DNA from 4 places in the Mesorhizobium sp. CNPSo 4671 genome. Region 4 is predicted to be linked to each of the others. Evidence: riboswitches for the same ligand, from Rfam matches in the RefSeq annotation. Region 4 holds a riboswitch; each other region holds the start of a gene.

Region 1 (2,197 bases), on a different contig from region 4:
GGCGTTGGCTCGGGCCGAACCAGCGGCGTCCATCAGGTCGCTTTTCGACAGGATGATCAAATCGGCGCAGGCGATCTGGTCCTCGAATACTTCTTCGACCGGGTCGTCATGGTCGAGGCTGTCGTCAGCAGTCCTCTGCGCCTGCAGCGCGTCCATATCGTTGGCGACACGACCTTCGGCCAGTGCCGGGCCATCGACCACGGCGATGACGCCGTCGACGGTCACGCGGCTCTTCACCGTCGGCCACTGGAAGGCCTGAACCAGCGGTTTGGGCAGAGCGAGGCCCGAGGTTTCGATCAGGATATGGTCGACCTTGGGGTTGAGCGACAGGATCTGGTCGAGCGCCGGCACGAAATCGTCGGCGACGGTGCAGCAGATGCAGCCATTGGCCAGTTCGACGATGTTTTCCTCGGGGCAGGTGTCGATGCCGCAACCCTTGAGGATCTCGCCGTCGATGCCGATGTCGCCAAACTCGTTGACGATGATCGCGATACGCTTGCCGCCGGCGTTTTCCAGGAGATGGCGGACCAGCGTCGTCTTGCCGGCGCCGAGAAAGCCGGTGACGACGGTGCAGGGAACGCGGGAGACGGAAGCGGTCATGGTTAGTCCTTCAGCATGTCGAGGGGTGGAATGCGGGCCACGAGGCCGCGCTTGAGGGAATCGGGCCGGCCGCGCCAGGGGATGAGGCCGTCCGTTGACGTGGCGAAGAGCTTTGCGCCAGTGACGAGGTCGGCGCCGCTGGCCGCAGTCAGGTCGCCGAACACATAGCTCCAGCAGCCGTCGCGCAGGATCGCCGCGCTCAGCCGGCGCTTGCAGTTGCCAAGGCACTCGACCGTGCGCACTCGGATATGGTCGTCAGACGCTGCATGGCGCGTGTCCTCGGCCAACAGTTCGCCGGCGCGGGGATGGGCGTCGGAGCCGGTTTCGTCGCGACAGGAGGCGCAAACGATGACCGTGATGCCGGCCAAGGCTTCGCTGTCGGCGGACGAGATATCCGCTGTGCCAGCCGAAAAACTGCTGTTCTGGTCCAAAAAGCCGGGCTCCTTGCCCGGAAACCCGCCGGGCGATCGGATTCTTCTGTCGCAGACGGCAGGTCTCCTGGCTCGCGGGTCATCGCCTTGGGTGCCGCCTTCCCGGGAAACTCCCAGTGGCTTTCGGCCTTGGCTCTTCGCTTACAGTTGCGGGGACAGCCGCGGATTTGAGATTTTCATCCCGCACCGCATTCCCTCTTAGCCCCTGCCGTTGCGGGCAAAGGACCGTCTGGACCGGATTTAGGCTTTTGCAGGCAGCGGTGTCAACGCGGGCTTACGACACGGCGATGTCGGCCAACGCCGGGCCCAGATCGCCGGCCGGTGTCACCTCCATGCGTTCAAGGCCGAGCCAGCCCTGCATCTGCTTCAGTTCCTCAAAGAGCTGCGCAGCGGTTTCAGGCGGTGCGTTGGGCTCAGGGTAGGCGGCATGGATGCGCAGGACGCTGGCTGGCCGGTCTGCCTTGAGGTCGACGCGCGCGACGATCCGGTCGCCGAACAGGAAGGGCAGGACGTAGTAGCCGTATTGGCGCTTTTCGGCCGGCGTGTAGATCTCGATGCGGTAGTGGAAATCGAACAGCCGCTCCGAGCGCGAGCGCTCGAAGACAACCGGGTCGAACGGTGCGAGCAAGGCGCGCGCCTCGATTTTTCGGGGCAAGCGGGCGTCCTTATGAAGGTAGGCCGGCTTGTCCCAGCCTTCGACGCGCACCGGCACGAGCTCGCCCAACTCGACCAGTTCCTCCAACCGGCCCTTCATGTCGGCCGGCGACAGTCGAAAGTAGTCGCGCAAATCGCCTGATGTCGCGATGCCATGGGCGCGGGCGGAGATGCTTAGCAATTCGCGATGCGCGTCCTCCGGGGCAGGCACCGGCAGATCGAGGATCGCCTGCGGCAGGACGCGCTCGGGCAAATCATAGAAGCGCTCGAAGCCGCGGCGGTGCGCCGTGGTGATGCGCCCGGCCCAGAACAGCCATTCGAAGGCATGTTTGGCATGGCTCCAGCCCCACCAGCCGCCCGAACCCTTCTGGCCTTCGAGCGCGGAGGCGGCGATCGGGCCGCGCTCGGCGACCGCGCGGTAGATCTCTTCTATATAGGCGGCGTGTTCGCGGCCCCATTTGGCCAGGCCCAGATACATCTCGTCGCCTTGCTCGGCGCGCTGCATGCGCCAG
Region 2 (2,197 bases), on a different contig from region 4:
TTCTGCAGGAAGCTGTCGTAGTCGAGATAGCTGAGTTCGCCCTTCCTGTGGGCGGAGCGGGCCTTGCGCACCCGAGTCGTCTGCGGGAATGATCCTATGGTGGTGGTTGGGAACGGGGGCAGGCTTAGCGTGCGGGCCTGGACCGTGGAACGCACGAGGAAAGGGTTCTTTCGTTGCTTCATGCTGTCGTCAATGCCGGCGATCCGACCTTCAACAAGCGGATCATGGACCTTTGCGGACGCTGCGCGAGCAGCGGCAGCCTCGGCGGAAGCTGTCAACTCGTCTGCCACTGAATCCCTGCCTTCGAACAGCGCCCTCGCCAGCACCACCAGTTCGTCGGTCTTCTGCGCGGCGAAGGCGAGCCACGACCTGATGGTGGCATCGAGTGCCGTCTCCATCCGAAGGTCCATGGGCACATGCAGCATCGAGCACGACGGCGCAATTTCGACGCGGTCCAAGGGCCAGCCGGCGACGATCGGCTTGATGCGGTCGAGAATGGCAGGCAGGTTCGCGCGCCAGACGTTGCGGCCATCGATCAAGCCAAGCGACAGCACCAGATCCTTAGGCGCGAGCCGACCAATCGTCTCCAACTGTTCGGGAGCGCGCGAAAGATCGAGATGCAGTCCGGCTGCGGGCAGCGAAATCGCCGTGTCGAGATTGTCACCCAGCGCACCGAAATAGGTAGCCAGCATGATCTTCAGTTCGGGCGCGGCATTTGACAGCTGCCCATAGGCAAATTCAAAGGCCGCTTGTTCGTTCGGGTTTAGATCCAGCACAAGCGCCGGCTCGTCGATCTGCACCCAATCGGCTCCCGAAAGTTTCAACCTCCGCAGGAGCTGCTCGTAGACGGGCAGAAGCCGCGGCAGCAGCGCGATGGGATTGAAACCCTCGGCAGGTGACTTCGCCAATTTGAGGAAGGTGACAGGTCCAAGGATGACTGGGCGTGTATGAATGCCGAGGGCTTTAGCCTCGAGGAAGTGATCAACCGGTTTCGTCGACGAGAGGGCAAACGTCTGATCATCGTCGAGTTCCGGCACGATGTAGTGATAGTTGGTGTCGAACCATTTGGTCATTTCCATCGCGGTCAGGGCAGGGCCAGCCGCACGCTCCTGATCAGAGTGCCCGCAGCTCCCCGTCTGGTCTTGGTCGCCGCGCGCCATGGCGAAGTAGATGTCGAGCGGGAGCTCGCCGCCACTCCAGGCGTATCGGGACGGCACCGCGCCGACCATTTCTGCAGTGTCGAGCACATGGTCGTAGAGCGAGAAGTCGTTCGACGGAATTTTCGACACACCGCGATCGCGCTGCTCTTCCCAGTTGGCGGCACGCAGCGCTTTCGCCGTTGTGAGAAGGTCGGTAGCGGAAGATTTTCCGGACCAGTAGCTTTCAAGCGCGAATTTCAGTTCTCGTCGGCGACCGAACCGCGGCACACCGAGCGTTGCCACAGGAATTTGCTGAGAGACAGTCATGCCATACCCCGATGGTTGGGGCGTGGGGACAAGAAGGCGCCTCGTAGGCCGGCACGAACGCCGGGCTGCTGCGGCCACCGAGACACCCCGCCCGTGGACAAAGTTCGTCGTGGCAGGTCTCCTGGCTCGCGGGGTCATAGCTTCTCCCCGTCTTCCCGAGGCTGTCGCCTCAGTGACATGAGTGGGGTTGGCTCACCGCTAACAGTTGCGGGGGCAGCGCCGGCCTCGCACCGGCTTCCCTCTTAGCTCCATGCGGCAGTGCCGTACGGAGAACCACGGCATGCAGACAATCACAGCAGGGAACTGTGTGTCAATACCGCATAAAGAAATGTTTATGTCATTATGTGACATTTTGGTGTTGCGCATAGGTTGCACCGAGAGCGAGTAACTGCGACCGCGCTGATCAACCGGCAATCAGGCCACGCATTGAACCGCCCGAAGCCCAGTAGACATCGAGAACTCCGGCCGGCTTGCTGTTCGAGCCCACCGCGGCCTGCCAAGTCGGCGGCGTCAATCCGATCGCCTACATGCCGGCGATCATCAATGGCCTCAGCGCCGAATCGAGGGCCCCACATCCCTGACTTCTTGAAATCCAAAGGCCAAGACACATGACGCGTCGGCAAGGTGCCTATGTCTCTTCTCAGGTCAGACGTTTTTGCCCGCATTTGGCAGATCCGGCTCTGACACGTTGCACTCATACACACGGGATCGGTTGCGGGTATTCTGCCCGC
Region 3 (2,197 bases), on a different contig from region 4:
GCCAACTGGGCGCGCTGGCGTTCGCCGCCCGACAGCGAGCCGATGCTGCGGGCAAGCAGCGGCAACAGGCCGGTCCGGCGCAGCGCGTCGACGACGATATCGCGTTCCTCGCTCCTGCGTCTCAGGCCCGCATGCGGGACGCGGCCAAGCTCGACATAGTCGATCACCGCCAGGCGCGGATCGGGCTGGTCGGTCTGGCCGACGACAGCGATGTGCAGGGCCCGCTCGGCGGTCGAGATCCTGTCCAGGCGGCGCCCACCGAGCTTCACCTCGCCCGCATTTGGCCTGAGCATGCCAGAGAGCATGCGCAGCAGCGTGGTCTTGCCGGCACCATTGGGGCCGATGATGGCGAGACGATCGCCAGAGGCCACCGACAGGCTGACCGCATGGACCAGATCGCGGCCATTCGCCATCGCGCAGAGGTCGCGGGCTTCGAGAAGCGGCATTGTCATCGGCTGTCGCCCGCAATCTTGACCGGTCCGGGAATGCGGGCCAGAGTCTTGCCGGCCAGTCGCGGCGGACGTTGTCCGGAATTGCACCAGCCGTCGGCGAGCGACGCGTAAAGCCTGGCAAATCGCACGAGATCGCCGGCGTCGGCCTCAGCGTCGATGGAGCCGAAAAGATAGGAAGCCTTGCCTGGTGCCTGGAAGGCCACCGTCAGCGGTCGCGCGCAGCCCGCCATGCATTCGACGCCTTCGATCGTGAAGCAATCCGCCAAGGCCGACTCATGGTAGGCCGCGAGCCGGGAGCGCAAATCGGCGCACAGGCTCTCGCCCGACCTGATGCCGGTCGGGATGTCACGGCAAAGCGTGCACACGATGATGCGATGATCGATGGCGCCGTCCAACTTTCCGTCACTTTCCAAAACTGGCAACGGAAGGATGTTGGCGAGCCGGCCGACAAGACCGACGTCCACGTTTCCTCCCGGCACACCCCGTCCGGTCAACTCAGTGATGGCAGGTCTCCTGGCTCGCGGGTCGTTGCGCAATCCTGCCTTCCCAGCCTTGCCGGCCAGTGGCGTGTCGGATCTTGCTCACCGCTTACAGTTGCGGGGGCAGCCACGGCCTCGACCTTTGAGGGTCTCACCGTGTTCCCTTTTCACCCCTTGCCTTTCGGCGCGGGGACCATCAGCCGAGCATCGTAGATTTGCCCCCGGCGCATCGCAACGATTCTTTTCGACCAAGCCTGTCACCATCGCGGCACCAGCAGCCTTGGCCTCATCAGAGAAGACACATGTGATATTTCCATTCGTAATGTCATAACATAACGTTAGAATGATATCCTCTGCCGCTGTCAATCCCCTTGTCGTGAGAGCCATGTCGGCTTGTCGGCAAGGTTGCGACCGCGCAAGGCGGAGTTCAGTCAAACCAGCCCGGCTGGAGGCAACCGAAAATATCCGAAATTGACCATCGAAGCGCTTGCGCAAGCGCTTCGATTAGATTAATTCAATCTCCGTGACGAATTTGGCGACGGAAGAACCACGCCACCAACTTCGCCTTCGGAGGGTCAGCAACAGTCACTGTCGACACGCGTCGCGCTCGCGCTTCGCGGCGGCTTGCTGCTGCCTGTCATTGTCAGATCGAACCGGGAGGAAAACGATGAACATCAAACAGAATGCACTGTCCCGCCGCACTTTCATGAAGGCTTCCGCTGCACTCGGCGCGACCGCAGTGGCGGCGGCGTCAGGGGTCAAGGTGGCGCGGGCCGCGCCCGCCGAAATCAGGTATTTCTACCGGGCGCCATGGCCGTCCTCGGAGGTCTACGCCAATTGGCTGATCGACGAATGGAACAAGAAGAATGGCGACCGGGTCCATGTCACCGGAGCCAGCGTCGACGGCGAGACCTACAAGACCAAGCAGACGATCGAGCTGTCATCGAGCAATCCGCCTGATCTTTTCTATTCCTGGGAAGGCGGCCGCGGCAAGGAGATCGTCGACAACGGTTTCTCCGCCGATCTGACGCCCTATTACGAGAAGTATGGCTGGGACAAGAAGCTGAACCCGGCCGGCGTGGCGCTGTCGGTCTACAATGGCAAGAAGCATTTCGTGCCGACGGAGATGAGCGCGTCGGTGGTCTGGTACCGCAAGGACATCTACGAACAGCTCGGCCTCAAGGTTCCGACCACATGGGATGAGCTGATGGCCAATGCACAGAAGGGCAAGGAAGCCGGCCTTGCCGCCTTCATGCTGGCCAACCA
Region 4 (2,197 bases):
GGCAGGTCGTGACGGAGCGTTTCGCCGAGGCCAACATCCTTTTCGTCGTCGACCAACTGGTCAAGGGCGCCATCCGCGCCATCACCGGCCTGCTCGGCGGCATCGCCGCCTTCTTGCCCATTCCGGGGCTGAGCGGCCTCGTCTCGTTCATCAACACGGTGATTCGCCTGTCGCTCACCTATGTCGACGAGATCATCCTCGGCTACAACATCCGCATCAATTCGTCCTCGCCCTTCGAGACGGCGCGGCAAGGCGTCGTGCTCTACGCCCAGAACGGCAAGACCATGGTCAAGAACGCCGTCTGGCTGGCGGTCATCATGTGGGGCGTGTCCTTCATCATTTTCCTGCTGATGCTGGCCCCGGCCGCCGCCATTCTGTTCATCATGCCGGGACAACTGGCTGGTTGGGCGTTCGTGCTCGCCATCGTCTTCGCCTGGGCCTTCAAGGCGGCCTTCATCGAGCCATTTGCCATTGCTTGCCTGATGCAGGTCTATTTCAAGACCATCGCCGGCCAGGTGCCCGATCCGGCCTGGGATGCCCGGCTGGCCGAGGCGTCGTCGAAGTTCAGGGAGTTGAAGGACAAGGCGCTGGCCTCGTTCGGCGGCTCGCGCTGGGGCACGGCAGGCGCAACACGCTGATCGGCGGGCGCGCAGGCGACTGCGTTGAGGTGCGCCACAGCTGACTTGAGCGGTACCTCGCCTTGCCCGCAGAAAGTCTCGCTCATGATCAATTCGGGCAGCGGCAGCCGCCGGCCCCAGCCATGCGTTTCGAGGTCCGGTTTGGGCGCGAACTCGGAAACCCGGCCGACGCAGAGATAAGCGATCGGCGTCACGTGCTCGGGAATGGATAGCAGGCTCTTCAACGCTTGCGGCTCGATGATGCTGACCCAGCCGACGCCGACGCCTTCGGCGCGCGCCGCCAGCCAGAAATTCTGCACCGCGCAGACGGTGCTGTAGAGATCCATTTCCGGATTGTGCCAACGGCCCAGCGGCGAACCCTGCGAGCGCTGGCGGTCGCAGGTGATGCAGATGTTGAGGGCGCTTTCGCAGATGCCTTCGAGCTTGAGCTTGCGGTAGAGCGCCTGCCGTTCCTCTTCGATTTCAGGCAGTTCCAGTTCGCGCGCGGCCAGGAACAGTTCACGCACATCAGCCCGTCGCGCGGCGTCGCGGATGACGATGAAATTCCAGGGCTGCATGAAGCCGACCGATGGCGCGTGATGGGCGGCAAGCAGAAGCCGCGCCAGCACCTCGTCATCGAGCGCGTCGGGCAGGAAATGGCTGCGCACGTCGCGCCGCGTGAACATGGCACGGTAGACCGCGTCACGCGCCATCTGGTCAAATCCGTCGCCCATAGGAGCGGTCATGTGTTCCGGCATCGCTTGTCCCCTTGCGATTGCTATTGATGCCAGCCGCCTGACCATGCGGATGACGATGCCTGCCAGGCCGGTCTTCTGGCTTGGGATCAACCCGCGTCCGGTGCCTTCCCGTCATCGACAGTGGCATTTACCGGCGCGGTCCCCCTCACAGCGTTGGGCACGCCACGGAGTTCAACCGTGTTCCCGATTCTCCCGCTTGCGGCGGGCACCAGGCAGTGGCTGCGACCTTACGCCGAAGCCTCGGCGGCGCCAATCCCCGCGGCGACGCCAATGGACGCAGGCGTGATTTTCCCCAGTCATCAAGCGGCAACGCATGGTCATCGCGTTGCCGGGGCACTAGATAGGGAGCATGGCCACTCGTCTCTATACCCATCCGATCTTCCTCGAACACATCACGCCGCCCGGCCATCCCGAGCGGCCGGACCGTTTACGCGCCATAGAACGGGTGCTGGATGACGAGGCCTTCGCAGGGCTTGATCGCGTCAAGGCGCCGGAGGGTGATGAAGCGACCATCCTGTACGCCCATCCCGCCGATTTCGTCGCCCGCGTTCGTGCCGCCATTCCCGAGGAAGGCCTTGCCCGCATCGATGCCGACACCACCGCCAGCCCGAAGAGCTGGCAAGCGGTGATCACCGCGATCGGCGCCGCCAACGCCGCTGTCGACGACGTCTTCGCCGGCCGTGCCGACAATGTCTTCGTCGCCGCAAGGCCGCCCGGCCATCATGCCGAGAAGACCACCGCGATGGGCTTCTGTTTCTTCAACACGGCGGCGATTGCGGCGCGCTATGCGCAGAAGAAGCATGGCGCCGAGCGCGTTGCTGT

What was found. A riboswitch is a leader RNA that binds a small molecule or an ion and turns the genes downstream of it on or off. The one in region 4 is predicted to bind cobalamin.
Region 1: linked by a shared signal. The riboswitch ahead of AC04SF_RS10430 (DUF1636 family protein) and the one ahead of bluB (5,6-dimethylbenzimidazole synthase) in region 4 are both predicted to bind cobalamin.
Region 2: linked by a shared signal. The riboswitch ahead of metE (5-methyltetrahydropteroyltriglutamate--homocysteine S-methyltransferase) and the one ahead of bluB (5,6-dimethylbenzimidazole synthase) in region 4 are both predicted to bind cobalamin.
Region 3: linked by a shared signal. The riboswitch ahead of AC04SF_RS30170 (DUF1636 family protein) and the one ahead of bluB (5,6-dimethylbenzimidazole synthase) in region 4 are both predicted to bind cobalamin.

What each region holds. Positions count from the first base shown of each region.
Region 1 covers NZ_JBWLUW010000003.1:466,660-468,856, forward strand. Annotated here, with positions in the region: gene cobW (cobalamin biosynthesis protein CobW) at 1-600, opposite strand, end outside; gene AC04SF_RS10430 (DUF1636 family protein) at 603-1,031, opposite strand; cobalamin riboswitch at 1,072-1,276, opposite strand; gene AC04SF_RS10435 (winged helix-turn-helix domain-containing protein) at 1,306-2,197, opposite strand, start outside.
Region 2 covers NZ_JBWLUW010000027.1:8,574-10,770, forward strand. Annotated here, with positions in the region: gene metE (5-methyltetrahydropteroyltriglutamate--homocysteine S-methyltransferase) at 1-1,442, opposite strand, end outside; cobalamin riboswitch at 1,561-1,759, opposite strand.
Region 3 covers NZ_JBWLUW010000014.1:12,324-14,520, reverse strand. Annotated here, with positions in the region: gene AC04SF_RS30175 (ABC transporter ATP-binding protein) at 1-452, opposite strand, end outside; gene AC04SF_RS30170 (DUF1636 family protein) at 449-847, opposite strand; cobalamin riboswitch at 939-1,145, opposite strand; gene AC04SF_RS30165 (ABC transporter substrate-binding protein) at 1,599-2,197, shown strand, end outside.
Region 4 covers NZ_JBWLUW010000001.1:690,571-692,767, forward strand. Annotated here, with positions in the region: gene AC04SF_RS03100 (hypothetical protein) at 1-638, shown strand, start outside; partial or broken gene bluB (5,6-dimethylbenzimidazole synthase) at 746-1,420, opposite strand; cobalamin riboswitch at 1,424-1,603, opposite strand; gene AC04SF_RS03110 (histone deacetylase family protein) at 1,725-2,197, shown strand, end outside.